One region of the Streptomyces sp. NPDC004266 genome, then DNA from elsewhere that is predicted to be linked to it. Evidence: predicted binding sites of a transcription regulator. Region 1 holds the regulator's gene; the other holds the start of a gene.
The links. The regulator HspR, encoded in region 1, represses chaperone genes until heat shock. The targets are predictions, from matches to a motif close to TTGAGNNNNNNNNNCTCAA.
Positions count from the first base shown of each region.

Region 2: the regulator HspR is predicted to act here: its motif matches at 10,601-10,619, upstream of lon (endopeptidase La).

Region 1 covers NZ_JBIAMM010000002.1:230,613-245,825, forward strand. The annotation lists gene ACFYUZ_RS05770 (SRPBCC family protein) at 1-42, opposite strand, end outside; gene ACFYUZ_RS05775 (spermidine synthase) at 106-1,869, opposite strand; gene ACFYUZ_RS05780 (DUF2617 family protein) at 1,945-2,463, opposite strand; gene ACFYUZ_RS05785 (hypothetical protein) at 2,964-3,137, opposite strand; gene ACFYUZ_RS05790 (pyridoxal phosphate-dependent aminotransferase) at 3,328-4,506, shown strand; gene ACFYUZ_RS05795 (YbjN domain-containing protein) at 4,589-5,128, opposite strand; gene ACFYUZ_RS05800 (hypothetical protein) at 5,246-5,674, shown strand; gene clpB (ATP-dependent chaperone ClpB) at 5,691-8,282, opposite strand; gene ACFYUZ_RS05810 (pyridoxamine 5'-phosphate oxidase family protein) at 8,405-8,809, shown strand; gene ACFYUZ_RS05815 ((2Fe-2S)-binding protein) at 8,914-9,231, opposite strand; gene ACFYUZ_RS05820 (hypothetical protein) at 9,240-9,455, opposite strand; gene ACFYUZ_RS05825 (hypothetical protein) at 9,588-10,568, shown strand; gene ACFYUZ_RS05830 (heat shock protein transcriptional repressor HspR) at 10,638-11,099, opposite strand; gene dnaJ (molecular chaperone DnaJ) at 11,104-12,273, opposite strand; gene grpE (nucleotide exchange factor GrpE) at 12,307-12,948, opposite strand; gene dnaK (molecular chaperone DnaK) at 12,945-14,783, opposite strand; gene ACFYUZ_RS05850 (sugar transferase) at 14,987-15,213, shown strand, end outside.
Region 2 covers NZ_JBIAMM010000004.1:72,085-87,297, reverse strand. The annotation lists gene fxsT (FxSxx-COOH system tetratricopeptide repeat protein) at 1-2,328, shown strand, start outside; gene ACFYUZ_RS11560 (multifunctional oxoglutarate decarboxylase/oxoglutarate dehydrogenase thiamine pyrophosphate-binding subunit/dihydrolipoyllysine-residue succinyltransferase subunit) at 2,407-6,195, opposite strand; gene ACFYUZ_RS11555 (ATP-binding protein) at 6,486-7,598, opposite strand; gene ACFYUZ_RS11550 (response regulator transcription factor) at 7,595-8,332, opposite strand; gene ACFYUZ_RS11545 (spermidine synthase) at 8,404-9,075, opposite strand; gene ACFYUZ_RS11540 (hypothetical protein) at 9,188-9,718, opposite strand; gene ACFYUZ_RS11535 (GNAT family N-acetyltransferase) at 9,872-10,510, opposite strand; gene lon (endopeptidase La) at 10,642-13,053, shown strand; gene ACFYUZ_RS11525 (DUF4240 domain-containing protein) at 13,153-13,743, shown strand; gene ACFYUZ_RS11520 (lytic polysaccharide monooxygenase) at 13,766-14,638, opposite strand; gene ACFYUZ_RS11515 (lysozyme) at 14,833-15,213, opposite strand, start outside.

The DNA.
Region 1 (15,213 bases):
CAGGGCTTCGGCCGGGACGGGAACGAACACCTCATGCTCCATGGAAGCCGAGCCTACTCAGGCGGGGGCGCGGCGTCGCCTGTTCGCCCCGAGGGGTGTCCTCCGTCAGGCCCCGTAACGGGGGTGCACCAGGGTCGAGGGCGGCGGTGCGGCGCCGCGGGTCCGTTCGGCGCGGCGCGCGGCGGCCTCCAGGGTCCCGGCGCCGAGCGAGCGCAGCCGGGGCGCGCCGGGGGCGAGGCCGAGGGCGGGCGGCCGGTCGCCCCGTACGGCCAGGAGGAAGCCCCAGTCGCGGGGCCCCTGCCCCGTGCGGCCGGCGCGGTCGGCGCGGTCGGGTCCGGCGGCGAAGCCCGGGGTGCGGCCGTCCGCGCTGAACGGGCGGGTCGCGAAGCCGGCGGCGCGCAGGGTGGCGTCGACGGTCCAGTAGGTCCGGGGCCGGTCGGCGGCCGATCCGGCGTGCACGGCGAACCGTCCGGTGGTGGTGAGCACCCGGGACACCAGGCCGTAGAACTCCTCCGAGTAGAGCTTGGTGCTGGGGGTGATCCCGGGGTCGGGCAGATCGGAGATCACCACGTCGTACCGTTCCTGCAGACGGTCGGCGGCGCCCCTCAGCCAGTTGAACGCGTCCGCGTAGACCACATGGACGCGGGGGTCGCGGAAGGCCTGCTTGTTGAGCCGGGCGAGCGCCGGGTCCGTACGGGCGAGGCGGACGACCCCCGGGTCGAGCTCGACGACGGTGAGGGAGCGGACCCCGGCGTAGCGCAGGGCCTCGCGGGCGGCCATTCCGTCGCCGCCGCCGACGATCAGCACGCGCGCGTGCGCGCCGTTCATCGCGGGGTGCACGAGCGCCTCGTGGTAGCGGTACTCGTCCCGGCCGGCCACCCGCAGCCGCCCGTCGAGGAACAGGTCGGGCGGCTCCCCGCGGCCCCCGGTCACCACGACCTCCTGGAGGTCGGTGTGGACGGCGACCCGCACCCGCTCCCCGTACACGGCGCGGCGCGCGGCCTGCTCGAAGTCGTCGACGAGGACGGTCGCGGTGGCGAGGACGGTCAGGACGCACAGGTTCACGGCCACGAGCAGGGCCCGGGACCGGCGGGTCAGGTCGCGGCGGAACACCCAGAGGACGAGGCCGCCGCCCGCGACCGCGTTGACCGCGCCGGTGACGAGCGCGCCGGTGAGCTGGCCGAGCCAGGGCAGCAGCAGGAAGGGAAAGGCGAGGCCGCCGACGAGCGCGCCGACGTAGTCGGCGGCGAAGAGGTCGGCGACCGTCCCGGCGGCGTCGTCCTGCTCCCCTCGCGAGGACTGCCGTCCGGCACGACCGCCCCGAGCGGCGCGCCCCGGTCCGGAGGGCGCGTCCTCGACGGAGCCGAAACCGGCACCGGAGCCGAAACCGGCACCGGGACCGCCCGCTCGTCCCGCCCGCTGTATGAGCGACATCAGGAGCGGGATCTCGGCGCCGATGAGCACCCCGATGGCGAGTGAGAACGCCACCACCACGTACCGCGATTCGCCCAGCCAGGCGAAGGCCGCGTACAGCACCATCGCCGAGCAGCCGCCGATCAGCGCGAGTCCGGCCTCGACCAGGCCGAAGCCGACGGCGGCGCGACAGCGCAGCCGCTTGGCGAGGAGCGAGCCCACCCCCATCGCGAAGACCATCACGGAGAGCACGACGGAGGCCTGGGTGACCGAGTCGCCGATCAAGTAGGAGGCGAGGGCGACGAGTTCGAGCTCGTAGACCAGGCCGCACGCGGCGCAGACGAAGACGACCGCGAGGACCGGGAACCGCACCGCCTCGCGCGGCGGCCGCACGGACCGCCGCGCAGGCGGCCGGCGCACCCTCTTGGGTGGCATGGTCACGGTCGGCTCGATCATGCCCGTAACGCTACGTCACGACTGTCACACCTCTTGTCACCCACACGAGTGCACATGGAGCACCGGGAGGGCGCATCAGAGTGTCGCGGGCATACGTGCGCCGATGCGGGTCCTGGTCACCACCAACTGCCCCTCCTGCGGGTAGGCGTGCCAGGTGCGCCACCGCACCTGGCCCTCGTGGCGCTGCGCCAGCATCGCCGTGAAGGCGTGCGGGGAGCCGGGGAAGGTCCCCGCGAGGCCGTTGGGATGGTCGGCGACGAGCGCGAGCAGCTCCTGCGCACGCCCCGCGAAGGAACCGTGCGTGAGCGTCTCGACGCGCGCCGCGAATTCGTACTCCCATTCGCCGACGCGCTTGGACACGCCGAGCGGGAGCGGGGTGCTGCTGCCCGGCATGCAGGCCACGGTCTCCGAGCAGTGCCCCCCCTCCTCCTCCAGGAGGACCTGATGGGAGGCGCCGAGCAGCCTCAACTGCAGTTTGGCGCCGGAGAGTTCGAGATCGAGCACGGCGAGCGCGGGCAGCGGCTCGCGCCCGAGGGCCCAGGCCAGATCTGCCGCGCGCGTATCGGTGTAGGAGGTCTTCAGGGTGGTGAGCATGGGTCGGCTCCGCAAACACGGTTTGACGGGTGGGCCGGGGGCGCCCCGGAGAAGGCTTCTGCGGGAGTGGGGAATCGCCGGCTCGGGTCCACACACGGTCCGAGGGCTGTCTCTGTCAGGAGCGACAGAACCACGGACGCCGGGCGACTCGCAGCGTTTTTACCCAACTTGCTGTGTTTTCCAACCCCTTCGGGGCCCTAGCAGTTCACTTGTTCAATCAGCTGCCGCCGCAGCCCCCACCACCGCAACCGGACCCGCACGAGCTGCCGGAACCACAGGAGCTGCTCCCACCGCAGCCGCCACCGCCACCGCCGTCGGCCCAGCTGCCGCCCTTGCGCCGACCCCCCTTGCGCCCCCCACGGCGCTTCTTTCCGCCGGCCGCTTCCCGGACGGCGACGACCGCCCCGAAGACGACCATCGCGATGACGACGAAGAAGATGAATCCCATCTGTACTACCCCCGTTCTTCTGTGCGAGGGGGATGCCCGGTCCGACACCCCGTCAAAGCCGACTTGAGCGAGTCCAGAGCTTCAGCTGCACGAGGACGAGCTGGAGCAGCTGGAACACGAGGACGACGAGCAGGAGGAGCTCGAACACGACGAGCTGGAACAGGAGAACGACGAGGACGAGGAGCAGGAGGAGGACGAGGAGGACGAGGTCGAGGACCCGGCCCACCAGCTGTCACTGCCGCCGCCACCGCGGCTCACGTGCGTCGTCGCGCTCAGCGCCCTCGCGACCACCCCCACCACGATCGCGATCACGATCACGAGTCCGGCGATGAAGAATGCGATGTCCATGCCAGGGCGATCCCCGCCCCGGGCGCCCCCCAAAGCGCACTTGAGCAAGTCCAGAGCTTGGCCCCAGGATGGCGGTCATGACACGACCGCTGCTCAATCGCCGCCTCGCCGAGTTCGGGACGACGATCTTCGCCGAGATGTCCGCGCTCGCCGCCAGGACCGGGTCGATCAACCTCGGCCAGGGCTTCCCCGACACCGACGGCCCGGAGGAGGTCCGGGAGGCGGCGGTCCGCGCGCTGCGGGACGGCCGCGGCAACCAGTACCCGCCCGGCCCCGGCGTCCCCGAGCTGCGGGAGGCGATCGCCGACCACCAGCGGGAGCGGTACGGCCTCGCGTACGACCCCGACACCGAGGTCCTCGTCACGGCGGGCGCCACCGAGGCGATCGCGGCGGCCCTGCTCGCCCTGGTCGAGCCGGGCGACGAGGTGATCGCCCTGGAGCCGTACTACGACTCGTACGCCGCCTGCATCGCGATGGCCGGCGGCACCAGGGTCCCCGTCACCCTCCGCCCCCACGAGGGCACCTACGTCCTCGACCTCGACGAGCTGCGGGCCGCCGTCACCGACCGCACCCGGCTGATCCTGCTCAACACCCCGCACAACCCCACCGGCACGGTCCTCACCCGCGCCGAGCTGACCGCCGTCGCCGAGCTGGCGGTCGAGCGGGACCTGCTGGTCGTCACGGACGAGGTGTACGAGCACCTGGTCTTCGACGGGGCCGAGCACCTGCCGATCGCGAGCCTGCCCGGCATGCGGGAGCGCACGGTCACCATCGGTTCGAGCGGCAAGACGTTCTCGTTCACGGGCTGGAAGGTCGGCTGGACCACCGCGAGCCCCGAACTGACCTCCGCCGTCCGCTCGGCCAAGCAGTTCCTCACGTACGTCTCCTCGGGCCCCTTCCAGTACGCGATCGCCGAGGCCCTCCGGCTCCCCGCCGCCTACTTCGACGGCCTGCGCGCCGACCTGCGCGCCAAGCGGGACCTGCTGTGCGAGGGGCTCGCGCAGGCGGGCTTCGAGGTCTACCGCCCGGCCGGCACCTACTTCGTCACCACCGACATCCGCCCCCTCGGCGCCACCGACGGCTTCGCCTTCTGCCGCTCCCTGCCGGAGCGCGCGGGCGTCGTCGCCATCCCCAACGCGGTCTTCTACGACCACCGCGAGGAGGGCGCCCCCTTCGTCCGCTTCGCCTTCTGCAAGAAGACCGAGGTCCTGGAGGAGGCCGTCTCCCGCCTCAAGCGCCTCGCCTGAGCCGGCACGCCCCCGGCACGCGCGAGAGCCCGGCCCCCTCGGAAGGGGGCCGGGCTCTCGCGGCCGTGCGGGGCGGGGAGGCTCAGGCCTCCTCGTCGCCGCCCTCGGCCTTGGCCTCCGGGGACTCCAGACCGAACTGCTCGACGATCCACTTGTCGAACTCGATCGACGCGCGGACCCAGCTCACCGTGGAGGACACGAAGTGCTCCAGGGAGACGCCGGTGCCGATCAGCATCTGGGCCTCGCCGATGAGGCGGAGGGTGGCGGAGCCGTCCTCCTCCTCGTGCAGGTGGGTGTAGACCTTCGGCCACAGGGTGCGGCGGTTCCAGTCGTCGATCGCGTCGAGGACCTTCGCGCGGTCGTCGGCCGAGTGCGGACGGTCGTAGAACGTCCGCACCGAGAAGACCTGCTGCTCCCCCTCTCCGCGGAACATGAAGTACGTGCGGAACTCCTCCCACGGCGCCGCGAGGTCACCCTCGTCGTCGACGACGTACTTGAGTTCCATCTGGTCGAGAAGCTGCTTGACGAGGTCCTGGTCGGGGACGACGGGGCCCGCCGGTCCTGCTGCCTGAGGCTGGGGCTGGCCCCCGAAATTCGGAATCGAGGACGGGTCGATGCTCACCGTGTATTTCCCTTCGTACGGATGCTCGCCATCCTCCCCCATGGCGGGCGGTACGTGGCAAGCCCCGCCGGGCCGGAAGCGGCAGGATCCGCTTCCGGCTGACATGATCTCGTGCTCATGGGGGACACCAAGAAGAAATCCCGGTGGTGGGTCTGGCTCGCCGTGGGCCTCGTGGTGCTCTGCGGGCTGCCCGTCGCGTTCCTGGCCTGGGGCGCCTACTCCCTCACCGAGGGCAGCAGGACGCAGCCGGTGGACTGCGCGAAGGCGATGGAGTTCGCCCGCGGCAGGCTTCCGGCGGACGCCGAGGACGCCCGCTGCACCGGGACGCACTGGCAGGACTCGTACATCACGGTGGACTTCCGCATGCCGCGCGCCGGAGTCGCCGACTGGCTGAGAACCACCTATCCGAGCGGCGAGCCGCCCGTCTCCTGCGACGGGGACCTGTGCCGGTCCGTGGACTACGACCAGGTGCTCTACGTCGACGTGAAGGTGGTGTACGAGGACGGCGGCACCGCCCTCGTCCACCTCGCCTCCTTCGACCTGTAGCCCCCGTCGGGGACGGCTACCGCGCCGCCCCGACGATCAGGCCGTCCTCGAAGCGGTCCACCCGGACCGTGTCGCCGTCCACGACCTCGCCCGCCAGGATCTCCTTGGCGAGCCGGTCGCCGATCGCCGTCTGGATCAGACGGCGCAGCGGCCGCGCGCCGTACGCGGGGTCGTTGCCCTCCTCGGCCAGCCACTCCAGGGCCTCCGGGGTGACCTCCAGGGTGAGGCGCCGGTCGGCGAGGCGCTTGGCGAGCCGGTCGATCTGGAGCTGCGCGATCCGCCCCAGCTCCGCCCGGTCGAGCGCGGAGAAGACGACCAGGTCGTCCAGCCGGTTGAGGAACTCGGGCTTGAAGCTCGCCCGCACGACCTCCAGGACCTGCTGCTTCTTCACGTCCTCCGAGGTCAGCGGCTCGACCAGGTACTGGCTGCCCAGGTTCGAGGTCAGGATCAGGATGGTGTTGCGGAAGTCCACCGTCCGGCCCTGCCCGTCGGTCAGGCGTCCGTCGTCCAGGACCTGGAGCAGGACGTCGAAGACCTCCGGGTGCGCCTTCTCCACCTCGTCGAGCAGGACCACGCTGTACGGGCGGCGGCGGACCGCCTCCGTGAGTTGGCCGCCCTCCTCGTAGCCGACGTAGCCGGGAGGCGCGCCGACCAGACGGGCGACGGAGTGCTTCTCGCCGTACTCCGACATGTCGATGCGGACCATGGCCCGCTCGTCGTCGAAGAGGAAGTCGGCGAGCGCCTTCGCCAGCTCGGTCTTGCCGACGCCGGTCGGGCCGAGGAAGAGGAAGGAGCCGGTGGGCCGGTCGGGGTCGGCGATCCCGGCGCGGGTGCGGCGCACCGCGTCGGAGACGGCCCGCACGGCCTCGGTCTGGCCGATCAGCCGCCTGCCGAGCTCGTCCTCCATGCGGAGCAGCTTCTGCGTCTCGCCCTCCAGGAGGCGGCCGGCGGGGATGCCGGTCCAGGAGCCGACCACGTCCGCGATGTCGTCGGGGCCGACCTCGTCCTTGACCATGCTGTCCTTGGCCGCCTCCTGCTGGGCCTCGGCCTCGGTGGCGGCCTCCAGCTCCCGCTCCAGGCCCGGGATCTCCCCGTACAGCAGCTTGGAGGCGGTGTCGAAGTCGCCGTCGCGCTGGGCGCGCTCGGCGCGGCCGCGGGTCTCGTCGAGGCGCTCCTTCAGCTCGCCGACCCGGTTGAGGGACTGCTTCTCCTTCTCCCAGCGGGCGGTCAGGCCGCGCAGCTCCTCCTCGCGGTCGGCGAGGTCGCGCCGCAGCTTCTCCAGGCGCTGCTTGCTGGCCGCGTCCGTCTCGTTCTTCAGGGCCAGCTCCTCCATGCGGAGCCGGTCCACGGAGCGCTGGAGCTCGTCGATCTCGACGGGCGAGGAGTCGATCTCCATGCGGAGCCGGGAGGCCGCCTCGTCGACGAGGTCGATGGCCTTGTCGGGGAGGAAGCGGGAGGTGATGTACCGGTCGGAGAGGGTCGCGGCGGCCACCAGCGCGGAGTCGTTGATCTGCACCTTGTGGTGGGCCTCGTACCGGCCCTTGAGGCCGCGGAGGATCGCGATGGTGTCCTCGACGGTCGGCTCGGCGACCAGGACCTGCTGGAAGCGGCGCTCCAGGGCGGGGTCCTTCTCGATCCGCTCGCGGTACTCGTCGAGGGTGGTGGCGCCGACCATCCGCAGCTCGCCGCGGGCCAGCATCGGCTTCAGCATGTTGCCGGCGTCCATGGCGGAGTCGCCGCCGGCGCCCGCGCCGACGACCGTGTGCAGCTCGTCGATGAAGGTGATGATCTGGCCGTCGCTGTCCTTGATCTCGGACAGGACGGTCTTCAGCCGCTCCTCGAACTCGCCGCGGTACTTCGCGCCGGCGACCATCGCGCCGAGGTCGAGCGAGACCAGCCGCTTGTTCTTCAGGGACTCGGGGACGTCGCCCTTCACGATCCGCTGGGCGAGGCCCTCGACGACGGCGGTCTTGCCGACGCCGGGCTCGCCGATGAGGACGGGATTGTTCTTGGTGCGGCGGGACAGCACCTGGACGACGCGCCGGATCTCGTGGTCGCGGCCGATGACCGGGTCCAGCTTGCCCTCGCGCGCGGCGGCGGTGAAGTCCGTGCCGAACTTCTCCAGAGCCTTGTACTGCCCCTCCGGGTCGGGTGTGGTCACCCGGCGTCCTCCCCTGCTCGTCTCGAAGGCTTCGAGCAGCTTCTTCGCGCTCGCGCCCTGCCGGTCGAGGATCTCACCGGCCCGGCCGCCCTTGGCGGCGATCCCGATGAGCAGGTGCTCGGTCGAGAGGAAGTCGTCGCCGAGCTCCTTGGCGTACCGGTCGGCGTCCGCGAGGACGGCGAGGAAGTCGCGGTCGGGCTGCGGGGGCGCGACCGTGGACCCCGTGATGCTCGGCAGGCCGGCGAGGAGCCGCTCCGTACCGGCGCGCACGAGCGCCTGGTCGGCCCCGGCGGCGGCGAGCAGGTCGGTGATGTTCTCGTTGTCCTGACCGGTCAGCAGCGCGAGGAGCAGATGCGCCGGGGTCAGGTCGGCGTGTCCGTCCGACACGGCGCGGCTGCTCGCCGCGTTGATCGCGTCCCGGCTCCTGTTGGTCAGTTCGGCGTCCACGTGCGGTGCTCCTTCTGGGTTCTCGTGGGTCCTCTCCTTCTATGACCTCTCCAGGGTACACAAAGTTGAGTCGACTCCGCTCAAGGTGTCGGAGGGAGCTCTCCCGCGGGTAGTTTCCGGGCATGGCCACAGACCCCAGGAACCCCTCCGACTCGTACCTGAGCTTCTGGCGCGAGTACCACATGTGCACCCTGACCACCCCGCGCCCGGACGGCACGCCGCACGTCGTCGCGGTCGGCGTCACGTACGACCCCGAGGGCGGGTACGCGCGCGTGATCACCAACAAGAACAGCCGGAAGGTCGCCAACGTCCTGGCGGCGGGCGCGGACGGCGCGCGGGTCGCGGTCTGCCAGGTCGACAAGGGGCGCTGGGCCACCCTGGAGGGCGTCGCGCATATCCGCACGGAGGCCGAGACGGTCGCGGACGCCGTCGCCCGCTACGCCGAGCGCTACGGCCGCACGCCGGCCCCGAACCCGGACCGGGTCGTCATCGAGATCGCCCTCACCCGGGCGATGGGCCGCGCCTGAGTCCCCGCACGCGGACGCACAGCGGCGCCATCGCGTTTCAGGTCCGCGATGGCGCCGCTGTGTGGGGGAAGTGCCGGAGCGATCTACAACGACGGGGGAATCGCTCAGGCACTGCGGGGGGTGGCGGTGATGGCCTCTGCTTCGATCAGCTGGTGGTCCCGCTGATCGAGGTTGACGAAGATCATGCCGTACCGGATGGCACAGCGGATGGGCTGCGGCGCGCCGCGGGGACGGCGCAGACAGCGGTACGCGCGGACGTCTTCGTCCTGCTCTCGGGCGACGACGATCGGCTCTCCGAAGAGGGTGACCTTCAGCGAGTCGCCACGGTGGGGGATTGCCGTGGCGAGATCGACGAAGTGCCAGCCGGAGCGATAGGCGGAAGCCATCTCCCGGCGGAACCTGGGGTCATCGGGAACATTCATGTGCCCGACTAGTTCCAGCCGGGGTCCTGCTGGGGGGCCACGCTCCAGCCCGGGTCATCGACGAGCGTGGCCTCAGCCAGGTGCCAGCCCGGGTCGAGCTGAGCGGCCTGCACCTGCGCCGGCTCCGAGTGCCAGCCCGGATCCGGGGTCACTCCCACCGCGCCCACTGTGGCGGCCGCGATGAAGGCGACTCCGGCCGCCGCGCGTATGAGCTTCTTCATCATCACCGAGCAACCTCACTTGAAGGCAACGTCTACTTCCAACCCCCGCGAGTAAGACGATGGCTTACTCTCTGCGCCTGCACCACCAAACCCAGGCATCATGTTCCTGAGATGCAGGAGCCTGGGGGTGTACATATGCGGAAACAAGCGGACGAAACGGGGCACCCTCATTCGCACGCCGAACTGTGCGAAGCGGGCTCCGAGCTGTACGCGGCCGCTCTGCGCACCGGGCGAATACCCCGGTCAGAGGCGGTCGAGGCACCCTGCCTCCTCGATCTTTCCCTGCTCCACCCCGATCCCGACGACGCGCAGTGGCTGCGCCCGGTTCCCCCCTCCGCGGCGCTCGCGCAGCTGCTCCAGCCGATCGAACGGGAGATACTCGACCGCCGACGGCGCACCGTCGCCCTGTCGGACGCCTTCGAGCCGTTCATGGCCATCAGCGCCCACGACTCCCCCACCACACACGCCATCACCGTCCTCGAGGGCATCGACCGCATCAACTCGACCCTCGACCGCGTCGTGGCCAACTGCCGCCAGGAACTCCTCACCGTCCAGCCGGGCGGCGGACGGCCCGCCCAGGCCCTCAGCGAGGCCCTCGACCGCGTCTCCCCGCTCCTGGGACGCGGCATCAGCATGCGCACGCTCTACCAGCACACCGCGCGCCACACCGAGCTCACGCTCACCTATCTGGAGCACGTCGGCCCCGAGGTCCAGGTCCGCACCCTCGAAGAGATCATCGACCGGCTGATCATCGTCGACCGCGAGGTCGCCTTCATCCCGGCCCGCAGCGACCGCCAGGTCGCCCTGGAGCTGCGCCACCCCGGCCTGGTCGCCTACCTCGGCGGCGTCTTCGACCAGTTCTGGCAGCTGGCGGTGCCGATACGGGAGGAGATCCCGTACGACATCAAGACCGACGGCATCGGCGGCGTCCAGCGCTCCATCGCCCGGCTCCTCGTCGAGGGGCACGTCGACGAGGCCATCGCCCGCCGGCTCGGGATGAACGTGCGGACCTGCCGGGCGCACATCGCCAAGCTCGCCGCCGCCCTCGGCAGCGGCAGCCGGGCGCAGCTCGGCTACCTCATCGCCCAGTCCGGCATCCTCGAACGGGACAACTGACCGTCCCCGGACACGGCGGAGGCCCCCTTCACCCGGGTGAAGGGGGCCTCCGCCGTGACGGGGGACGGGCTACTCGCCGCGCTTCGGGCGCCACACCACGAGGGCGCTCGCCTGCTGCACGTCGGTGTACGGCACCAGGTCCCGGCGGTACGAGGCGTGCACCTGGGCCTCGCGCTGACGCAGCGTCGCCGCCGCGCCCTCGACCGCCGCCGACAGCTCGGACACCCGGGCCTGGAGCGCCGCGACCTGGTTCTCCAGTTCGATGATCCGCTTGATTCCGGCCAGGTTGATGCCCTCGTCCTGCGACAGCTGCTGCACCTGGCGGAGCAGCTCGATGTCACGGGCCGAATAGCGGCGGCCCCGCCCGGCCGTGCGGTCCGGGGAGACCAGGCCGAGCCGGTCGTACTGCCGGAGGGTCTGCGGGTGCAGCCCGGAGAGCTGGGCCGCCACCGAGATGACGTACACCGGCGACTCGTCGGTCAGTTCAAACGCCCTGTTGCCGAAACCTGGCTGCCGTCGGCGTCCTTCCACCGGGTCACGCTCCCTTCGCGGCCTGGAACAGCTCGGCCCGCGGGTCCTCGGAGGCGGTCGCCTCGCGGAAGGTCTCCAGGGCCTCTCGTGCCTTGTCGTCCAGCTCCTTCGGCACCGCCACCTCGACCGTCACCAGGAGGTCGCCGCGCGTGCCGTCCTTGCGAACCGCGCCCTTGCCCCGGGCGCGCATGGTCCGGCCGTTCGGGGTGCCCGCGGGCAGCTTGAGGGTGACCGCGGGGCCGCCGAGGGTCGGCACCTTGATCTCGCCGCCGAGCGCCGCCTCCGAGAAGGAGACCGGCACCGTGACGGTGAGGTTGTCGTCCTTGCGGCCGAAGACCGGGTGGTCGTCGACGTGCACGACGACGTACAGGTCGCCGTTCTGCCCGCCGCGCTCGCCCGGAGCGCCCTTGCCGCGCAGACGGATCTTCTGGTTGTCGCTGACACCCGCCGGGATGCGGACCTGCATGGTCCGGGAGGACTTGGCCCGTCCGCTGCCCTTGCAGACCTCGCAGGGGTTCTCGGCGATGAGGCCGCGGCCCTTGCAGTCCACGCACGGGTCGGTGAGCGAGAAGCCGCCGCCGCTGCCGCGCGAGACCTGCCCGGTGCCGACGCAGGTCGGGCACACCCGGGGCGTGCCGTTCTTGTCGCCGGTGCCCGAGCACGCCGTGCACGGCTGCTGGCTGGACATCCGCAGCGGCACGGTCGCGCCCTCGATGGCCTCGGTGAAGCTGAGGGTCACCTCGGACTCGATGTCCTGGCCGCGCCGCGGCTGGGTGCGTCCGGCGCCTCCGCCGCGGTTGAACAGCCCGCCGAAGACGTCGCCGATCCCGCCGCCGCCGAAGCCGCCCGCCCCGCCCTGGGCGCCTCCGAAGAGGTCGCCCAGGTCGAAGTTGAACGAACCTCCGGCGCCCGGGCCGCCGGCTCTGAAACCGCCGTTCCCGAAGAGGGCGCGGGCGTCGTCGTACTCCTTGCGCTTCTTGGGGTCGCCGAGGACGTCGTTCGCCTCGGAGATCTCCTTGAAGCGCGCCTCGGCGCTCACGTCACCCTTGTTGGCGTCCGGATGGTTCTCGCGGGCGAGCTTCCGGTACGCCTTCTTGATCTCGGCCTCGGTGGCGTCCTTGGGGACGCCGAGAACCTTGTAGTAGTCCTTCTCGACGAAGTCCTTCGTGCTCATCGACGTCCCTCCTCCCGCGTGCGGGTACGGCTGTTACTCGCTGTCCTTCTCGGAGTCATCCGACTCCTCCGCCTTCGCCTGCGCGCCCGGCTGGGGCTCGGCGACGGCCACGCGGGCGGGCCGGATGGTCCGCTCGCCGATCCGATACCCGGGCTGCAGGATCGCCACGCAGGTCGTCTCGGTGACGTCCGGCGCGTACGAGTGCATCAGGGCCTCGTGGATCGTCGGGTCGAAGGGCTCGCCCTCCTTGCCGAACTGCTGCAGACCCATCTTGGCGACGACGGTCTCCAGCGATTCGGCCACCGACTTGAACCCGCCCACGAGCTCGCCGTGGTCCCGGGCCCGGCCGACGTCGTCGAGCACGGGCAGGAGCTCGGACAGGAGGCTCGCGACGGCGATCTCCTTGACCGTGACCCGGTCCCGCTCCACGCGGCGGCGGTAGTTCTGGTACTCGGCCTGGAGCCGCTGGAGGTCCGCGGTGCGCTCGTCGAGCGCGGAGCGCACCTGGTCCAGCTGGGCGGTGAGGCCCGCGGCCTGTGCCGACTTCTGGCTGCTTGCGTCCCCGGCCGGGGCCGTCGCGTCCTCCTCGGACTCGACGGCCTCGGCGGCGTCGTCAGGGGTGGCGCCGGAGGGGACGTCGGGCTTCTCCTCGAAGCCCGGGGTCTCCTCGGTCACGCCTGGCCACCCTTCGGCTTGTCCTCGTCGACGATCTCGGCGTCGACGACGTCGTCGTCCTGCGCCTGGGCCTGGCCGGCGTCACCGGCGGCCTGGGCGGCCTGGGCGTCGGCGTACAGCGCCTGCCCGAGCTTCTGCGAGACGGCCGCGACCTTCTCGGTGGCGGTGCGGATCTCGGCGGTGTCCTCGCCCTTGAGCTTCTCCTTCAGCTCGCCGAGCGCGGCCTCGACCTCGGCCTTGACGTCACCGGGGACCTTGTCCTCGTTGTCCTTGAGGAACTTCTCCGTCTGGTAGACGAGCTGCTCGCCCTGGTTGCGGGACTCGGCGGCCTCGCGGCGGCGGTGGTCCTCCTCCGCGTACTGCTCGGCCTCCTGGCGCATCCGGTCGACCTCGTCCTTCGGCAGCGAGGAGCCGCCGGTGACGGTCATCTTCTGCTCCTTGCCCGTGCCCAGGTCCTTCGCGGTCACGTGCATGATGCCGTTGGCGTCGATGTCGAAGGCGACCTCGATCTGCGGGACGCCACGCGGGGCCGGCGGCAGACCGGTCAGCTCGAACATGCCGAGCTTCTTGTTGTACGCCGCGATCTCGCGCTCGCCCTGGTAGACCTGGATCTGCACGGACGGCTGGTTGTCCTCGGCCGTCGTGAAGATCTCGGACCGCTTGGTCGGGATCGTGGTGTTGCGCTCGATGAGCTTGGTCATGATGCCGCCCTTGGTCTCGATGCCGAGGGACAGCGGGGTCACGTCGAGGAGCAGGACGTCCTTGACCTCGCCCTTGAGGACACCGGCCTGGAGCGCGGCGCCGATGGCGACGACCTCGTCCGGGTTGACGCCCTTGTTGGCCTCCTGGCCGCCGGTCAGCTCCTTGACGAGCTCGGCGACGGCCGGCATGCGGGTCGAGCCGCCGACGAGGACGACGTGGTCGATCTCGGAGAGCTGGATGCCCGCGTCCTTGATGACGTTGTGGAACGGCACCTTGCAGCGCTCGAGCAGGTCGGAGGTGAGCTGCTGGAACTGGGCGCGCGTGAGCTTCTCGTCCAGGTGCAGCGGGCCCTCGGCGGAGGCCGTGATGTAGGGCAGGTTGATCGTGGTCTCGGTCGAGGACGAGAGCTCGATCTTCGCCTTCTCGGCGGCCTCGCGCAGACGCTGGAGGGCCATCTTGTCCTTGGCCAGGTCCACGCCGTGACCGTTCTGGAACTGCGTCACCAGGTAGTCGACGACGCGCTGGTCCCAGTCGTCACCACCGAGGTGGTTGTCACCGTTGGTGGCCTTCACCTCGACGACGCCGTCGCCGATCTCCAGGAGGGACACGTCGAAGGTGCCGCCACCGAGGTCGAAGACGAGGATCGTCTGGTCGTCCTTGTCGAGGCCGTAGGCCAGGGCGGCCGCGGTCGGCTCGTTGACGATGCGCAGGACGTTGAGGCCCGCGATCTCACCGGCCTCCTTGGTGGCCTGACGCTCGGAGTCGTTGAAGTACGCCGGGACGGTGATGACCGCGTCGACGACCTTCTCGCCCAGGTACGCCTCGGCGTCGCGCTTGAGCTTCTGCAGGATGAAGGCGCTCATCTGCTGCGGGTTGAAGGACTTGCCGTCGATGTCGATCTTCCAGTCGGTGCCCATGTGGCGCTTGACCGACCGGATGGTCCTGTCGACGTTGGTGACGGCCTGGCGCTTGGCCACCTCGCCGACGAGCACCTCGCCGTTCTTCGCGAAGGCGACGACGGACGGCGTGGTCCTGGCGCCCTCGGCGTTGGTGATGACGGTGGGCTCGCCGCCTTCCAGAACGCTGACGACGGAGTTAGTCGTGCCCAGGTCGATGCCGACCGCACGTGCCATTTCGATTCCTCCAGCTGACTGACTTGAGTGGAACTGACTCAAGGATGCACGAGGAACCGAACCACGTCAACAGACCTGAGTCGAGTCGACTCAACTCTTCATCCGCCGGGTCGCTCAATCGGCGCGTCGCTCCCGCCCTTTGCCCCGATTCCCATGAGAGAGTCCGGACATGTCCCAGGATCACCGCCGGAGGGGGTGACCGCATGACGGCGCAGCGCGTGATGACGGCGAAGCGCGCCTTCGACGTGGTGGGCGGGACGCTCCTGCTCCTCGCCCTCGCGCCGCTGATCGTCGGCACCGCCCTGTCCGTCTCCCTCGGCGGCGACGGCGCGGTGCTGCGGCGCCGGACGGTGGCCGGCCTGAAGGGGCGGCCCTTCACGATGCTGACCTTCCGCACGAGGAGCCCGCTGGCCGCGCTGCCGCTGCTGCT
Region 2 (15,213 bases), on a different contig from region 1:
TCCGACTACGACGTCGTCTGGTGGGTCAGCTCCGACGACCGCAACGTGCAGCGCGACCGCTTCGGCGAACTCGCCACCGAACTCGGCCTCGCCACCGGCAACGAACCCGGCGAACGCATCCGCGCCGTCCGCGAGGCGCTGCGCCGGGGCGATCCGCACTCCCGCTGGCTCATCGTCTTCGACGGCTGGGACGACACGGACGGCGCGAACGTCATGCTGCCGCACGGCCCCGGCCACGTCCTCGTCACCTCCCGCAACCGCGGCTGGGGCGACTACACCGACATCCTCGAAGTCCCCGGCTTCGACCGCGCCGAGTCCACCGCCTACCTGATGCGCCGCGCCCCGCACGTCACGGCACCCGAGGCCGAAGAGGTCGCCGCCGAGTTCGGGGACGTACCGCTGCCGCTGGTCCAGGCCGCGGCCTGGCTCGGCGAGTCCCGCATGGAGGTCTCCGAGTACCTCCACATGGTCCGCGAAGGACGGATCTCCGCCGTCGAACCCGCCGGCGACGGCTTCCCCCAGGCGTCCCTGACCTCCTGGTCGATACTGATCAACCGGCTCCGACGCGCCCAGCCGCAGGCCATCGACGTACTCAGCCTCTGCGCCTCCTTCGCCCCCGGCCGCATCCCGCTCGGACTCATCCGCGCCTACCCGCAGGCGGACCTCCCCGAGGACCTGCGCTGGATGGTCACCGACCTCGCCGCCTGGTCCCGCGCCCTGGACACCCTGGTCAACTACTCGGTGCTCACCCGCGAGACCCGCGGCCCCGTCAACAACGCCGAGGTCGGGCCGCACCAGGAGTCCGTGCACATGCACCGGCTCGTCCACGACATCGTCGCCCGGCTCACCGAGGGCGACCACCGCGCCGCCCACCGCCAGGCCGTCCGCACCCTGCTCGCCGAGGCCGACCCCGGCAACCCCATGGACAGCCGGCACTGGCCCCGCTACGCCGAGCTCCTGCCCCACCTGGAACCCTCCGGCGCGCTCCTCAGCCACAACCCGCGCACCCAGACCGCCGTCCTCAACTGCCTGCGCTACTGCTTCCGCAGCGGCGAGTTCAAGGCCGGCATCCAGCTCGCCGACAAGATCCGGGACAACTGGTCCACCTTCATGGACCCGCTGGACCAGCCCATGCTGGACCTGACCACCCAGCAGGGCAACATCCTGCGCTCCTTCGGCCGCTTCCGCGAGGCCTACGACCTCGACCTCGCCCAGCGGGAACGCCTCGCCGAAGCCCAGCCCCCCAACGAGCTCGGCACCCTGCTCTCCAGCAGCGCCATCTCCAGCGACCTGCGCTTCCTCGGCCAGTACAAGGAGTCGGAACGACTCCAGCGCCAGGTCCTCGCCGACGCCGAACGCCTCCTCGGCGACAGCGAGTTCTCCACCCTCGTCGCCCGGCACAACCTCGGCGTCACCCTGCGGCAGCTCGGCCGCTTCCGGGAGGCGTACGACTCCGACGCCGAGACCCTCGCCCACAGCGAGCGGGTGCTCGGCAAACGCCACTCCCACACCCTCAACTCCAGCAACGCCCTCGCGCACGACCTCCGGCTCCTCGGCCAGTACCGCGAAGCCCTCGCCCGGCAGGAGGCCAACGTCCTGCGCCATGTGCAGGTGCTCGGCCCGCAGCACCTGCAGACCCTGTACGCCCGCACCCAGCTGGCCCTGTGCCGGCGCCGCGAGGGCGGCTTCCAGCAGGACCTCGGAGCCACCATGGCCAGCCTGCTCGACCAGCTGGAGCAGGTGCACGGCCGCACCCACTACGTGACCCTCTCCTCCCTCAACAACTACGCCAACTACCTCCGCGAGCACGGCGACCTCGACCAGGCCCGCGAGCTCAGCCACGAGGCCGAGGCCGGCTACCGCGCCCTCCTCGGCCCCGCCCACCCGGTCGCCACCGGTGTCCTCGCCAACACCGCCCTCGTCCTCCAGGCGTCCGGCGAACGCGCGGACGCCCTCGCCATCCTGGAGGCCGCGCTCGCCGGACTGACCTCCTCGCTCGGCTCCGACCACCCCTGGGTGCTCGGCTGCGCGCTCAACGCCGGAGCCGCCCGCAACTTCAACGGCCGGGTGGCCGACGCCGCCGAGCTCAGCCGGGACACCCTGCGCCGGGCCCGGCACACCCTCGGCAACGAACACCCGCTCACCCTGTCGTGCCAGGTGGCCCTCGCCACCGATCTGCGCGGGCTCAGGGAGACCGAGGAGGCCGGGAAGCTGGAGGAGGACGCGCTGCTCACCCTCACCCGCACGCTGGGCGCCCAGCACCCGCACACCCTGTCGGCACGGCAGCGCAACCGGCCCTACTGGGACTTCGAGGCCAACCTGGGCTGAGCCCCGTACGCCCGGCGCAGACGCCGGAGGCCCGGCACCCCGAGTGGGGTGCCGGGCCTCCGTACGTACCGAGGTCGATCAGGCGTCGAAGACCTCGTTGACCAGCTGCTGCTGCTCCGCCTGGTGGCGCTTGGCCGAGCCGACCGCCGGGGAGGAGGAGTGCGGACGCGAGATCCGGCGCAGGCGCTCGCCCGCCGGGATGTCCGCGCCGACCGCCAGGTCGAGGTGGTCGATCAGGTTGAGCGCGATGAACGGCCAGGCACCCTGGTTCGCCGGCTCCTCCTGCGCCCAGATGTACTTCGCCGCGTTCGGGTACTTGGCGATCTCGGCCTGCAGCTCGGCACCCGGCAGCGGGTACAGGCGCTCCAGACGGATGATCGCGGTCTCCGTGTCGCCGCGCTTCTGGCGCTCGGCCTCCAGGTCGTAGTAGACCTTGCCGGCGCAGAAGACGACCTTGCGGACGTTCGCCGGGTCGACCGTGGTGTCGCCGATCACCGGGCGGAAGCCGCCGGTGGTGAACTCCTCCACCTTGGACGCCGCGGCCTTCAGACGCAGCATCGACTTCGGGGTGAAGACGATGAGCGGCTTGTGGTGCGGGTTGTGCACCTGCCAGCGCAGGAGGTGGAAGTAGTTCGACGGCAGCGTCGGCATGGCGACCGTCATGTTGTCCTGGGCGCACATCTGGAGGAAGCGCTCCGGGCGGGCGGACGAGTGGTCCGGGCCCTGGCCCTCGTAGCCGTGCGGCAGGAGCAGCGTGACGCCGGAGGTCTGGCCCCACTTCTGCTCGGCCGAGGAGATGAACTCGTCGACGACGGTCTGCGCGCCGTTGACGAAGTCACCGAACTGGGCCTCCCAGATGACCAGGGAGTCCGGGCGGGCCAGCGAGTAGCCGTACTCGAAGCCCATCGCCGCGTACTCGCTGAGCAGCGAGTCGTAGACGTTGTAGTGGGCCTGGTCCTCGGCCAGGTAGAGCAGCGGGGTGTAGTCCTCGCCGGTCTCCTGGTCGACCAGGACCGCGTGGCGCTGGCCGAAGGTGCCGCGGCGGGAGTCCTGGCCCGACAGGCGGACCGGGGTGCCCTCCATCAGCAGGGAGCCGATGGCGAGGGTCTCGCCGAAGCCCCAGTCGATGGTGCCGTCGTCGATGGAGGCGGCGCGGCGCTGCATCTGCGGGAGCAGACGCGGGTGGACCGTGATCCGCTCCGGGATGTTGACCTGCGACTCGGCGATCCGCTTCACGACCTCCTGGGAGACCGCGGTGGTGACGGCGACCGGGAACTCGGCCTGCGCGTCCGGCACGGTGGCCGACGCCGGGGCGGCGGTGGCCTCGCGGACCTCCGCGAACACCTTCTCCAGCTGGCCCTGGAAGTCCTGGAGCGCCTGCTCCGCCTCTTCGAGGGTGATGTCGCCGCGACCGATGAGCGACTCGGTGTACAGCTTGCGCACCGAACGCTTCTTGTCGATCAGGTTGTACATCTGCGGGTTGGTGAACTGCGGGTTGTCGCCCTCGTTGTGACCGCGGCGGCGGTAGCAGATGAGGTCGATCACGACGTCCTTGTTGAACGTCTGGCGGAACTCGAAGGCGAGCCGCGCGACGCGGACCACGGCCTCCGGGTCGTCGCCGTTCACGTGGAAGATCGGCGCCTCGATCATGCGGGCCACGTCGGTCGCGTACATCGAGGAACGCGAGGACTCCGGGGCGGCGGTGAAGCCGACCTGGTTGTTGATGACGATGTGGACCGTGCCGCCGGTGCGGTAGCCCCGCAGCTGCGACATGTTCAGCGTCTCGGCGACGACGCCCTGGCCGGCGAAGGCCGCGTCGCCGTGGAGGGCGACGGGCAGGACGGTGAAGTCCGTGCCGCCCTTGTTGATGACGTCCTGCTTGGCGCGGACGACTCCCTCCAGGACCGGGTCGACCGCCTCCAGGTGCGAGGGGTTGGCGGTGAGCGAGACCTTGATCTGCTCGCCGTCCAGGCCGGTGAAGGTGCCCTCGGCGCCCAGGTGGTACTTGACGTCGCCCGAGCCGTGCATCGACTTCGGGTCGAGGTTGCCCTCGAACTCGCGGAAGATCTGCGCGTACGACTTGCCGACGATGTTCGCCAGGACGTTCAGGCGGCCGCGGTGGGCCATGCCGATGACGACCTCGTCGAGGCGCGACTCGGCGGCCGAGTCGATGACCGCGTCGAGCAGCGGGATGACGGACTCGCCGCCCTCCAGGGAGAAGCGCTTCTGGCCGACGTACTTCGTCTGCAGGAAGGTCTCGAAGGCCTCGGCGGCGTTCAGCCGGCGCAGGATCCGCAGCTGCTCCTCGCGCTCCACGCGGGAGTGCGGGCGCTCGACGCGGTCCTGGATCCACTTGCGCTGCTTCGGGTCCTGGATGTGCATGAACTCGACGCCGGTGGTGCGGCAGTACGAGTCGCGGAGCACGCCGAGGATGTCGCGGAGCTTCATCATCGACTTGCCGGCGAAGCCGCCGACCGCGAACTCCCGCTCCAGGTCCCACAGGGTGAGGCCGTGCTCGGTGATGTCCAGGTCGGGGTGCTTGCGCTGCTTGTACTCCAGCGGGTCGGTGTCGGCCATGACGTGGCCGCGGACCCGGTAGGAGTGGATGAGCTCGAAGACGCGCGCGGCCTTGGTGACGTCGTCGTCGTGCGAGGCGTCGATGTCCTTGAGCCAGCGGACCGGCTCGTAGGGGATGCGCAGGGCCTTGAAGATCTCGTCGTAGAAGCCGTCCTCGCCGAGGAGGAGGTTCGACACGATCCGCAGGAACTCGCCGGAGGCGGCGCCCTGGATGACGCGGTGGTCGTACGTCGAGGTCAGGGTCATGACCTTCGAGATGCCCAGCTTGTTCAGGGTGTCCTGGGAGGTGCCCTGGAACTCGGCCGGGTAGTCCATCGAGCCGACGCCCATGATGACGGACTGACCGGGCATCAGACGCGGCACGGAGTGGACGGTGCCGAGGCCGCCGGGGTTGGTCAGGGAGACCGTGACGCCGGAGAAGTCCTCCATCGTCAGCTTGCCCACGCGGGCGCGCTTGACGATGTCCTCGTACGCCTGCCAGAACTCGAAGAAGTTGAGCGTCTCGGCCTTCTTGATGCCCGCGACGACGAGCTGGCGGTCGCCGTTGGGCTTCACCAGGTCGATGGCGAGGCCGAAGTTCACGTGCTCCGGCTTGACCAGGGTCGGCTTGCCGTCCTTCTCCGCGAAGGAGTGGTTCATCGACGGCATGGCCTTGATCGCCTGCACCATCGCGTAGCCGATGAGGTGCGTGAAGGAGATCTTCCCGCCCCGGGCGCGCTTCAGGTGGTTGTTGATCACGATCCGGTTGTCGAAGAGCAGCTTCACCGGGACGGCGCGGACGGACGTGGCCGTCGGCATCTCCAGGGAGGCGTTCATGTTCTTCGCGACCGCGGCGGCGGGGCCGCGCAGCGTGATCAGCTCCGGGCCGGCGGGGGCCTCGGTGGCCTTGGCCGCGGCCGGAGCGGCGGCGGCGGCGGGCTTCGCGGCGACGGGCGCGGGAGCCGCGGCCGGCTTCACGGGAGCCGGGGCCGGGGCCGCGGCCGGGGCGGGCGCGGGGGCCGGGACGGCCGCCGGAACCGCAGGCGCGGCCTGTGCGGGGCCCGCCTGCGGCGCGGCGGGCGCGCTCTGAGTGGTGGTGACGGCCGGGGCGGCCGGGGTCTCCGACGCTCCGGGCTTGTAGTCGGCGAAGAAGTCCCACCAGGCACGATCGACCGAATTCGGGTCCTGGAGGTACTGCTGGTAGATCTCGTCGACGAGCCACTCATTGGCACCGAAGGCGGCGGCGGGGCTCACGCCCTGCCCGTCTTGGTGGGCCGGGGAGCTCGGGGTACTGGGGGACTGAGACGACACGGCGGCAACCGCCCTCTTCCGCTTCGCAAGGTGATGGACAGCGGAAATAAAGGCTACGCCTGTCCGGCCGAGAGGTGCAGGCCAGGCACTCCAACGTTGCGCAAGTCACACTTGACAGCGCGTTTCGATGCCGTGAATGGCGGGAAACAAGCGTGGTTCCGCATGTGTGAGGGTACGGAAAAGCGCGAGCACGGCCAGGTTCGGCCGCACCCCTGATCAGGTCCCGCTCACGTAGACGCAGGTCCCGCTCACGTACACGCAGAACGTGCGCTTCCGGTTCGAACCCTACGTCAATCTCTGGGGGGAAGGCTGCCCGGAAGGGTGACTCTGATGCGGCATCCACGTGACGATTCGGCCACTCCGATCCCGCCGCCGTGCAGATCCACCGCCCAGCGGGCGATCGCGAGCCCGAGGCCCGTGCCGCCGTCGCTGCCCGGCCCCTGCCGGTCCTTGGCCGAGCCCCGGTTGAACCGCTCGAAGACCTTGTGCCGCTCCGACTCCGGGATGCCGGGACCCTCGTCCTCGACCTCCAGCTCCAGCGAGTCCGGATACGGGCCGCGCCGGGCCCGGACCGTGACCCGGCCGTGCGGCGGGGAGTGCTTCACCGCGTTGTCGATCAGGTTCGCCATCACCTGGTGCAGCCGCTCCGCGTCCGCGTGCGCGACCAGCTCGGGCGGCGACACGTCCAGGTGCAGGTGCACGTCCGTACGGCGGTGCAGCCCCGAGGTGGACGACAGGCCGCGCTGGGACGCGGCCAGGTTCGCCTCCCGCAGGACGCCCGACAGGTACGGCCAGACCTCGAAGCGGCTCGCCCGGAGCGTGACGACACCGTTGTCAAGACGTGACAGGTCGAGCAGGGTCTCCACCAGCCGCCCGAGCCGCTCCGTCTGCTTCAGGGCCGACCGCATGGTCTCCGGATCGGCCTCGGACACCCCGTCCACGACGTTCTCCAGGACGGCCCGCAGCGCGGCGATCGGCGTGCGCAGCTCGTGCGAGACATTGGCCACCAGCTCCTTGCGGTGCCGGTCGACGGCCTCCAGGTCGTCCGCCATGCGGTTGATCGTCGAGGCGAGGTCGCCCAGCTCGTCCCGCCGGTCCGCGCCCCGCACCCGGCGGCTGAAGTCCCCGCGCGAGATCGACCCCGCCACCGTGTTCATCTCGTCCAGCGGCGCCGTCAGGGACTGCGCCACGAACTGGGTGATCAGCAGGGTCGCGATCATCGCGAAGATCGTGATGTACCGGAACTCGGTGGAGGTGCGGATCGCCACCAGGGCCAGGCAGGAGGTCAGCAGGACCGCCCCGACGACCAGGGCGCCCAGCTTGGTCTTGATCGAGATCACGATCCGGCGGGGCAGGCGCGGCCCCTGTCCCGTGTGCGGCCTCCCGGGGCCCGGCCGGCTCACGGCGCCGGGGTCTCCAGCGCGTAACCGACGCCGTGGACCGTGCGGATCCGCTCGGCCCCGATCTTCCGGCGCAGCGCCTTGATGTGGCTGTCCACGGTCCGGGTGCCCGAGGCGTCCGCCCAGTCCCACACCTCGGCGAGCAGCTGCTCGCGGGAGAGGACCGCCCGGGGGGTGCTCGCCAGGCAGACCAGCAGGTCGAACTCGGTCGGCGTCAGGTGCACGTCCTCGGCGCGGACCCGGACCCGGCGCTGCGCGTGGTCGATCTCCAGCTCGCCCAGGCGCAGGGTCCCGCTGCGCGGGGTGACCGCCGCGAGCGCGGCGCGCTCCACGCGGCGCAGCAGCACGTGCACCCGGGCGGCCAGCTCGCGCATCGAGAACGGCTTGGTCATGTAGTCGTCCGCGCCGACGCCGAGGCCGACCAGCATGTCGGTCTCGTCGTCGCGGGCGGTCAGCATGAGGACCGGGACGGGGCGCTGGGCCTGGACCCTGCGGCACACCTCCAGGCCGTCGAAGCCGGGCAGCATCACGTCCAGGACCATCAGGTCGGGCTGCCAGGCCTCGGCCGCGTCGACGGCCGCGGGGCCGTCGGTCGCGGTCTGCACGAGGAAGCCCTCGGCGCGCAGCCGCGCGGAGATCGCCTCCACGATCGTGGCGTCGTCCTCGACCACCAGGACGCGCCGCTGGGCCCCCGGAGTGGCCGCCGCACCGTGGTGAGTGGTGTGTGTCTGCTCCATTGCCCCGCCTCGCGTCGCCGATGTCGGTGCAGCAGCCTAGAGGTACCGGCGGCGTCCCGGCTATCCAGGAGCTACCCGGGACGGACCGCGAGGTGGACCACGTCGGGGACGCCCCGGGCAACGGGGATCTCTTCCGTCCGTACCCCGCTGAATCCGGCATTCCGCAACGACTCTTCGAAATCGGCGGACGGCCGCGCGGACCACACGGCGAGGATCCCGCCGGGGTTCAGGCGGGCCGCGCAGGTCGCCAATCCCTCGGCCGTGTACAGGGATTCGTTGTCCTCGGTGACCGTCCAGCCGGGGCCGTTGTCGATGTCGAGGCAGAGGGCGTCGTAGGTGTCGGTGGTGGTGCGGAGGTGGGCCACGAGGTCCGTGTGCAGGATCACGGTCCGCGGATCGGCGAGCGCGGCCCCCGAGATCGCCGCGAGCGGTCCCTGGCGGTGCCAGTCGATGATCGCCTCCTCGCGCTCGGCGACCGTGATCCGGCCCCAGCGGGCGTCGGCGGCGGCGTGGGCCAGGGAGAAGCCGACGCCGAGGCCGCCGACGAGGACGGAGGCGCCGGGACGGGACTCCTCGGGAAGGGCGGCGAGGGCCGCGTCGATCAGGAGCCGCTCGGAACGCCCGTCGGAGGTGTCCATCAGGAAGGTGCCGTTGGCGATGATCTCGTAGTGCTCGGCGCGGCGGCGGAGCACCACTTCTCCGTACGGCCCTTCACGTCGGTCGAGGGTGACGGGGCTGGTCATGATCACTCCGTGGTCTCGTGTGCGTCCGGTTCGTCCCGCCATCCTGGCGGGGCGCCGAGGGCCGGGACAAACGCATAACGAGCCCTCGCGGCCGGTGCGGCCGCGGGCCCGCTCAGGGGCTCGTCGGCGGGCCGCCCTCCGGGAGGGCGGCGAAGACCCGCTGGAGGGCGGGCGAGTGCTCGCCGTCGTCCGCGACGACCAGACGGTGGCGGTACGTCACGTAGTACTGGAAGCCGTCCGGGATCGGGCTGCCCGTCGGACGCTCCGGGACCAGGGCGAACGCCGGGTCCTCCAGGGCCGCCCGGAGCTCGGCGGCCTCCGCGGGGGTCTGTCTGCCGGTCCGGGGCGGCTTGGTGCCGGAGCGGCTGGTCCAGCTGCCGTCGTAGTGGACGACGAGCTTGTTGCGGACGCCCGCCAGGCCGCCGTTGACGACCACCTCGACGAGGACCTCGCCCGGCTGGGGGTCCGCCGCCGGCGTGCCGGGGTCCGTCGTGGGGCTCGGCGGGGCCGGCGCGCTCACGCTCGACGACCCGCCGGGCGCGGGCGGCGTCCCGGGGCCGCAGCCGCTCACGCCGCCGGCCAGGGCCCCCGCCAGCAGCAGGGCCCCGCACCACGTTCCCGTACCCCGTACGCCTCGCACCATGGGACGAGCATGCCCGCTCCGGGGCCCCGCGCGCAGCCGGACGCGGCGGGAGCGTCGGAGAACGCCGGGGAAGTCGGGGGCCGCCGGAGGGCGGGGTGTGGGGGTGTCGGCGGAGTCGGGGGGTGTCGGGGCCGTCGGGGCCGTCGGGGAGCGTCAGGGGTCCGTGCGGACGATTCCGGTGAGCGGCCCCCGGTAGCGCCAGTCCAGCGAGTCGTAGAGGGCGAGGCCGTCCGTGGTCGTGGCGAGCACGCCGGTCCCGGCGCCGGCCTGGGCGGCTGCGGCCTCCAGGGTGCGCATGACGTTCGCGCCCAGGCCCCGGCGCCGGTGTGCGGGGTCGGTCTCGATCTGGTCGGCGACGGCGGTGGACCCGGTCGGGGCGATCTGGCCGCGGGCGGCGAGGGTGCCGTCCGGGGCGAGGACGCGGACCCGGATGACGCCGTTGTCGACCTCGGTGGTGCGCGCGTATCCCTCGGGCGGCGCGGGGCGGACGCCGGGATCCAGTCGCTTGACCATCATGAAGCCGGGGTCGTCGGGGACCGTCCACCCGTCGGTGATCCAGGACGCCGCCTCCTCGGGGGCCGCCATCACCTTGAGCCAGCTGTACGGCGTGGTCAGCCGGGCGCAGAGCGCGCCGACGGAGGCCGCGTCGGGGGCGGGCAGGACGTGCCGTACGACGTGCCGGGGCAGTCCGACGTCGATCCGGTAGCCCCAGGGCTCGGCGACGGCGGAGGGGGTGCCCCGGGAGACGGTCCAGCCCGCCACCCAGGCAGAAGTAATGGCTGCTATATCCATGCAGGCATTACATCTTCTCCGTGCGGATGCGTGCGGGGGTGATCGCTCAGAGCGAACGGCCGTCCGGGAACATCCCGGGGCTCACAAGCATTGAGTGCACATAGCTCAACTTGACTGCCGAAGGGGAGATCATGGCTTCTGAGTCCATGGCGTCCGTGCCGCTCACTCTGCCTGTGCTGCCGCTCGACGACGAGGTCGTGCTGCCCGGAATGGTGGTGCCGCTGGACCTGTCCGACGCCGACGTACGGGCCGCCGTCGAGGCCGCCCAGGTCGCGGCCCGCGGCGGCACGGGCAAGCCCCGTGTCCTCTTGGTGCCGCGCGTCGACGGGACCTACGCCGGCACCGGCGTCCTGGGCATCGTCGAGCAGGTCGGCCGTCTGTCCGACGGCGACCCCGGCGCACTGATCCGCGGCCTCGGCCGCGTCCGCATCGGCGCCGGGACCACCGGTCCCGGCGCCGCCCTCTGGGTCGAGGGCAGCACCGTCGAGGAGACCCTGCCCGACCCGCTGCCCGGCTCCGTGACCGAACTGGTCAAGGAGTACAAGGCGCTGGCCACCAGCTGGCTCAAGAAGCGCGGCGCCTGGCAGGTCGTCGACCGCGTCCAGCAGATCGACGGCGTCGGCGCCCTCGCCGACAACTCCGGCTACTCGCCCTTCCTCAGCGTCGAGCAGAAGGTCGAACTCCTGGAGACCGCCGACCCGGTCGCCCGCCTCAAGCTCGCCACCTCCCAGCTGCGCGAGCACCTCGCCGAGCAGGACGTCGCCGAGACCATCGCCAAGGACGTCCAGGAGGGCGTCGACAAGCAGCAGCGCGAGTTCCTGCTCCGCCGCCAGCTCGAAGCCGTCCGCAAGGAGCTGCGCGAGCTCAACGGCGAGTCCGAGGGCGACGAGTCCGACGACTACCGCGCCCGCGTGGAGGCCGCCGACCTGCCCGAGAAGGTCCGCGAGGCCACCCTCAAGGAGGTCGAGAAGCTGGAGCGGTCCAGCGACCAGTCCCCGGAGGGCTCCTGGATCCGCACCTGGCTCGACACCGTCCTCGAACTGCCCTGGAACGAGCGGACCGAGGACGAGTACGACATCCGGGGCGCCCGCGCGGTCCTGGACGCCGAGCACGCCGGCCTCGACGACGTGAAGGAGCGGATCACCGAGTACCTCGCGGTGCGCAAGCGGCGCTCCGACCGCGGTCTCGGCGTGGTCGGCGGCCGCCGCGGCGGTGCCGTCCTCGCCCTCGTCGGCCCGCCCGGCGTCGGCAAGACGTCGATCGCGGAATCGGTGGCCCACGCCATGGGCCGGAAGTTCGTCCGGGTCGCCCTCGGCGGCGTGCGCGACGAGGCGGAGATCCGCGGCCACCGGCGGACGTACGTCGGCGCCCTGCCCGGCCGGATCGTCCGCGCCGTCAAGGAGGCCGGGTCGATGAACCCGGTGGTCCTGCTCGACGAGATCGACAAGGTCGGCTCCGACTTCCGCGGCGACCCCGCGGCGGCGCTCCTCGAAGTCCTCGACCCCGCGCAGAACCACACCTTCCGCGACCACTACCTGGAGGTCGAGCTCGACCTCTCCGACGTCGTCTTCCTGGCCACCGCCAACGTCCTCGAAGCCATCCCCGAGGCGCTCCTCGACCGCATGGAGCTGGTGCGCCTGGACGGCTACACGGAGGACGAGAAGGTCGTCATCGCCCGCGACCACCTGCTCCCGCGCCAGCTGGAGCGGGCCGGTCTGGAGCCGGGCGAGGTCGTCCTGGAGGAGGGCGCGCTGCGGAAGCTGGCCGGCGAGTACACCCGCGAGGCCGGTGTCCGCACCCTGGAGCGTTCGATCGCCCGGCTGCTGCGGAAGATCGCGGCCCAGCACGAGCTGGGCGACCGCGAGCTGCCGTTCACGGTCGGTCCCGACGGCCTGCGGGAGTTCATCGGACGCCCGCACCACGTGCCGGAGTCGGCCCAGGACCCGGCGGAGCGGCGGACGGCCGTGCCGGGTGTCGCCACCGGGCTCGCCGTGACCGGCGCGGGCGGTGACGTCCTCTTCGTGGAGGCGTCCCTGGCCGACCCGGAGACGGGCGCCGCCGGCCTGACCCTCACCGGTCAGCTGGGCGACGTGATGAAGGAGTCGGCGCAGATCGCGCTCTCCTTCCTCCGCTCGCACGGCGCGGAGCTGGAGCTGCCCGTCACCGGCCTGAAGGACCGGGGCGTGCACATCCACTTCCCGGCGGGCGCGGTGCCCAAGGACGGACCGAGCGCGGGCGTCACCATGACGACCGCCCTCGCCTCCCTGCTGAGCGGCCGGCTCGTCCGTACGGACGTGGCCATGACCGGCGAGGTCTCCCTCACCGGCCGGGTGCTGCCGATCGGCGGCGTGAAGCAGAAGCTCCTCGCCGCGCACCGGGCGGGCATCACGACCGTCGTGATCCCCAAGCGGAACGAGGCCGACCTGGACGACGTCCCGGCCGAGATCCTGGAGAAGCTGGAGGTCCACCCGGTGACGGACGTCCGCCAGGTCCTGGAGATCGCCCTCGCGCCGGCGGTGGTGCCGGTGGAGGTGGCCGCGTAACTCCCCCCGGCGAGCGGGGTGTCCCTCCGGGGGCACCCCGCTCCGGCGCGCCCGGATCCCGTTACCCTGATGTCAGTCGGGACTGGCATGCTCGTACGCATGAACGACGACGCCTTCTGGGCTCTCATCGACGAGTTGGGCCGCCGGACCGGTGACCGGGACGAGCGCCTCGAGTGGCTGCGGGAAGAGCTGATACGGCGTCCGGCGGCGGAGAGCGTGGACTTCCAGGTGCGGCTGGAGCGGGCGTGCGAGGCCGCGGACACCCGCGCGCTGTGGACGGCGGCGGACCGGATCGAGGGCGGCGCCTGCACGGACGACGGCTTCCACTACTTCACGCTCTGGCTGGTGGGCCAGGGCCGGAAGGTGTACGAGTCGGTCCTCGCCGACCCGGACGCGCTGGCCGACGTGCCCGGGGTGCGCGCGCTCGTGGGCCGGCACCACGACGAGTGGGACGACGACGAGTGGCCCGAGTGGGAGGAGCTCGACTACGTCGCCCAGGACGCGTGGGACGAGCTGACGGGCCAGGAGGGCGACGACGGCGAGGAGTTCCTCGACGCCGTCGAGGAGGCGGAGGACGCCGCGGAGGCGGCGGGGGAGTGGGAAGAGGACGAGGAGGACCGGGAGTCCCGGCCGGAGGGGTCGGCGCTGTCCCGGCTCACCGCCCTCTTCCCTCTCGCCTCGGCCTCCTAGGAGCCCGAGGGTCCCCGCCGCCTCAGGAGGCGGACGTGTCGCGGCGGCGGCCCAGGAGCAGGCTGCCCGCCGCGAAGACGGCGAGGGCGCCCGCGCCCGCCAGGGCCGTCGGCAGCGGCGAGGAGGGGGCCTCGGCGGTCTCGGCGGACAGGGCCGGGGGCTGCTCGTCGCCGCCGTGGCCCGCGTGGCTCACGGTGGACAGCCCGGCGCCCGCCGCGATCTTCGCCTCGGTCGGGGCCTGGGCCCGTGCCGCCGTCGCCGTGCCGCCGAAGGTGACGTCCGAGCAGCTGTAGAAGGCCTCGGGGCTGTCGTTGCGCTGCCACACCTTGTAGACGATGTGCCGTCCGGTGCGGGCCGGGAGGTTGCCGGTGAAGGCGTAGTAGCCGTCGGTCGCGGTGCGGGTGGTGCTGTAGACGGCGACGGGGGTCGGGTCGAGGTCCGACCACTTCAGGGGCTTGGTCGGGTCGAAGCCCGCCTTGGTGATGTAGAGCGTCATCGTGCCCGAGTGCGCGGCCGTCACCCGGACCTTGAAGTCGAAGGGGCCCGCGGCGACGGCCGTCGAGGGCCAGTCGGTGCGGGCCCAGTCCAGGGCCCGGTACTTCTCGCGGTTGGCCGAGCAGAGCCTGCCGTCCGGGATGAGGGCCTGGTGCTGCCCGGCGGCGTTGGCGATGTTGACCTCGTTCCAGTCGTAGAGCGGCTGGGTGCCGGAGTCGGCGACGAGGTCCTTGCACACCTGCGACCTGGGCGTCTCGGGGCCTTCGGCGTAGCAGGCCGCCACCCGGCTCACGGGGTTGAAGACGGCCCCGTGGGCGCTCGCGGTGGCGGGGGTGAGGCTGACCAGGGCGGCGGCGGACAGGGCTGCGGCGCCGGTGACGGTACGGCGGGAGGACGGCATGCGGGGGCTCTCTCTCGTGCGTGGGGGAGTACGGGGCGAGCAACGCGCTTCGGGCGCACGGGAGTTGGGCCCGGACGCTCGGCGGAGGAAGCCTCGCATTGGTCCATACCAATGAGCAAGAGGAGGAACGGAAAAAGACGGCCCCCCGGGGTGCCGCACACCCGGGAGGCCGCCGTCGGGCGGAGGAGGCGGGCTCAGCCGTTCGCGAGCGCCTGGACCCGCGAGAGGTCCCCGTTGAAGTGGTTGTGGTCGCCGACCGTCGGGCCGGAGGAGGTGTACTGCCAGATCGTGTAGTACGGCCAGCCGGCCGGGAGTTCGCCGACGTCGGAGGCGTACCGCGCGATCCACAGCGGGTTGGTGGAGGAGAAGGCCGCGGAGTTGCCGGTGCACTGCTTCCACCAGCTGGTGGCCGTGTAGATCACCGGGTCGCGGCCCGTCCGGTACTTGTACCGGTTCACGAAGTCCTGGATCCAGGCGACCATCCCGGAGGCCGTCTTGCCGTAGCAGGTCGCGCCGTACGGGTTCCACTCGATGTCCAGCACGCCCGGCAGGGTCCTGCCGTCCCTCGACCAGCC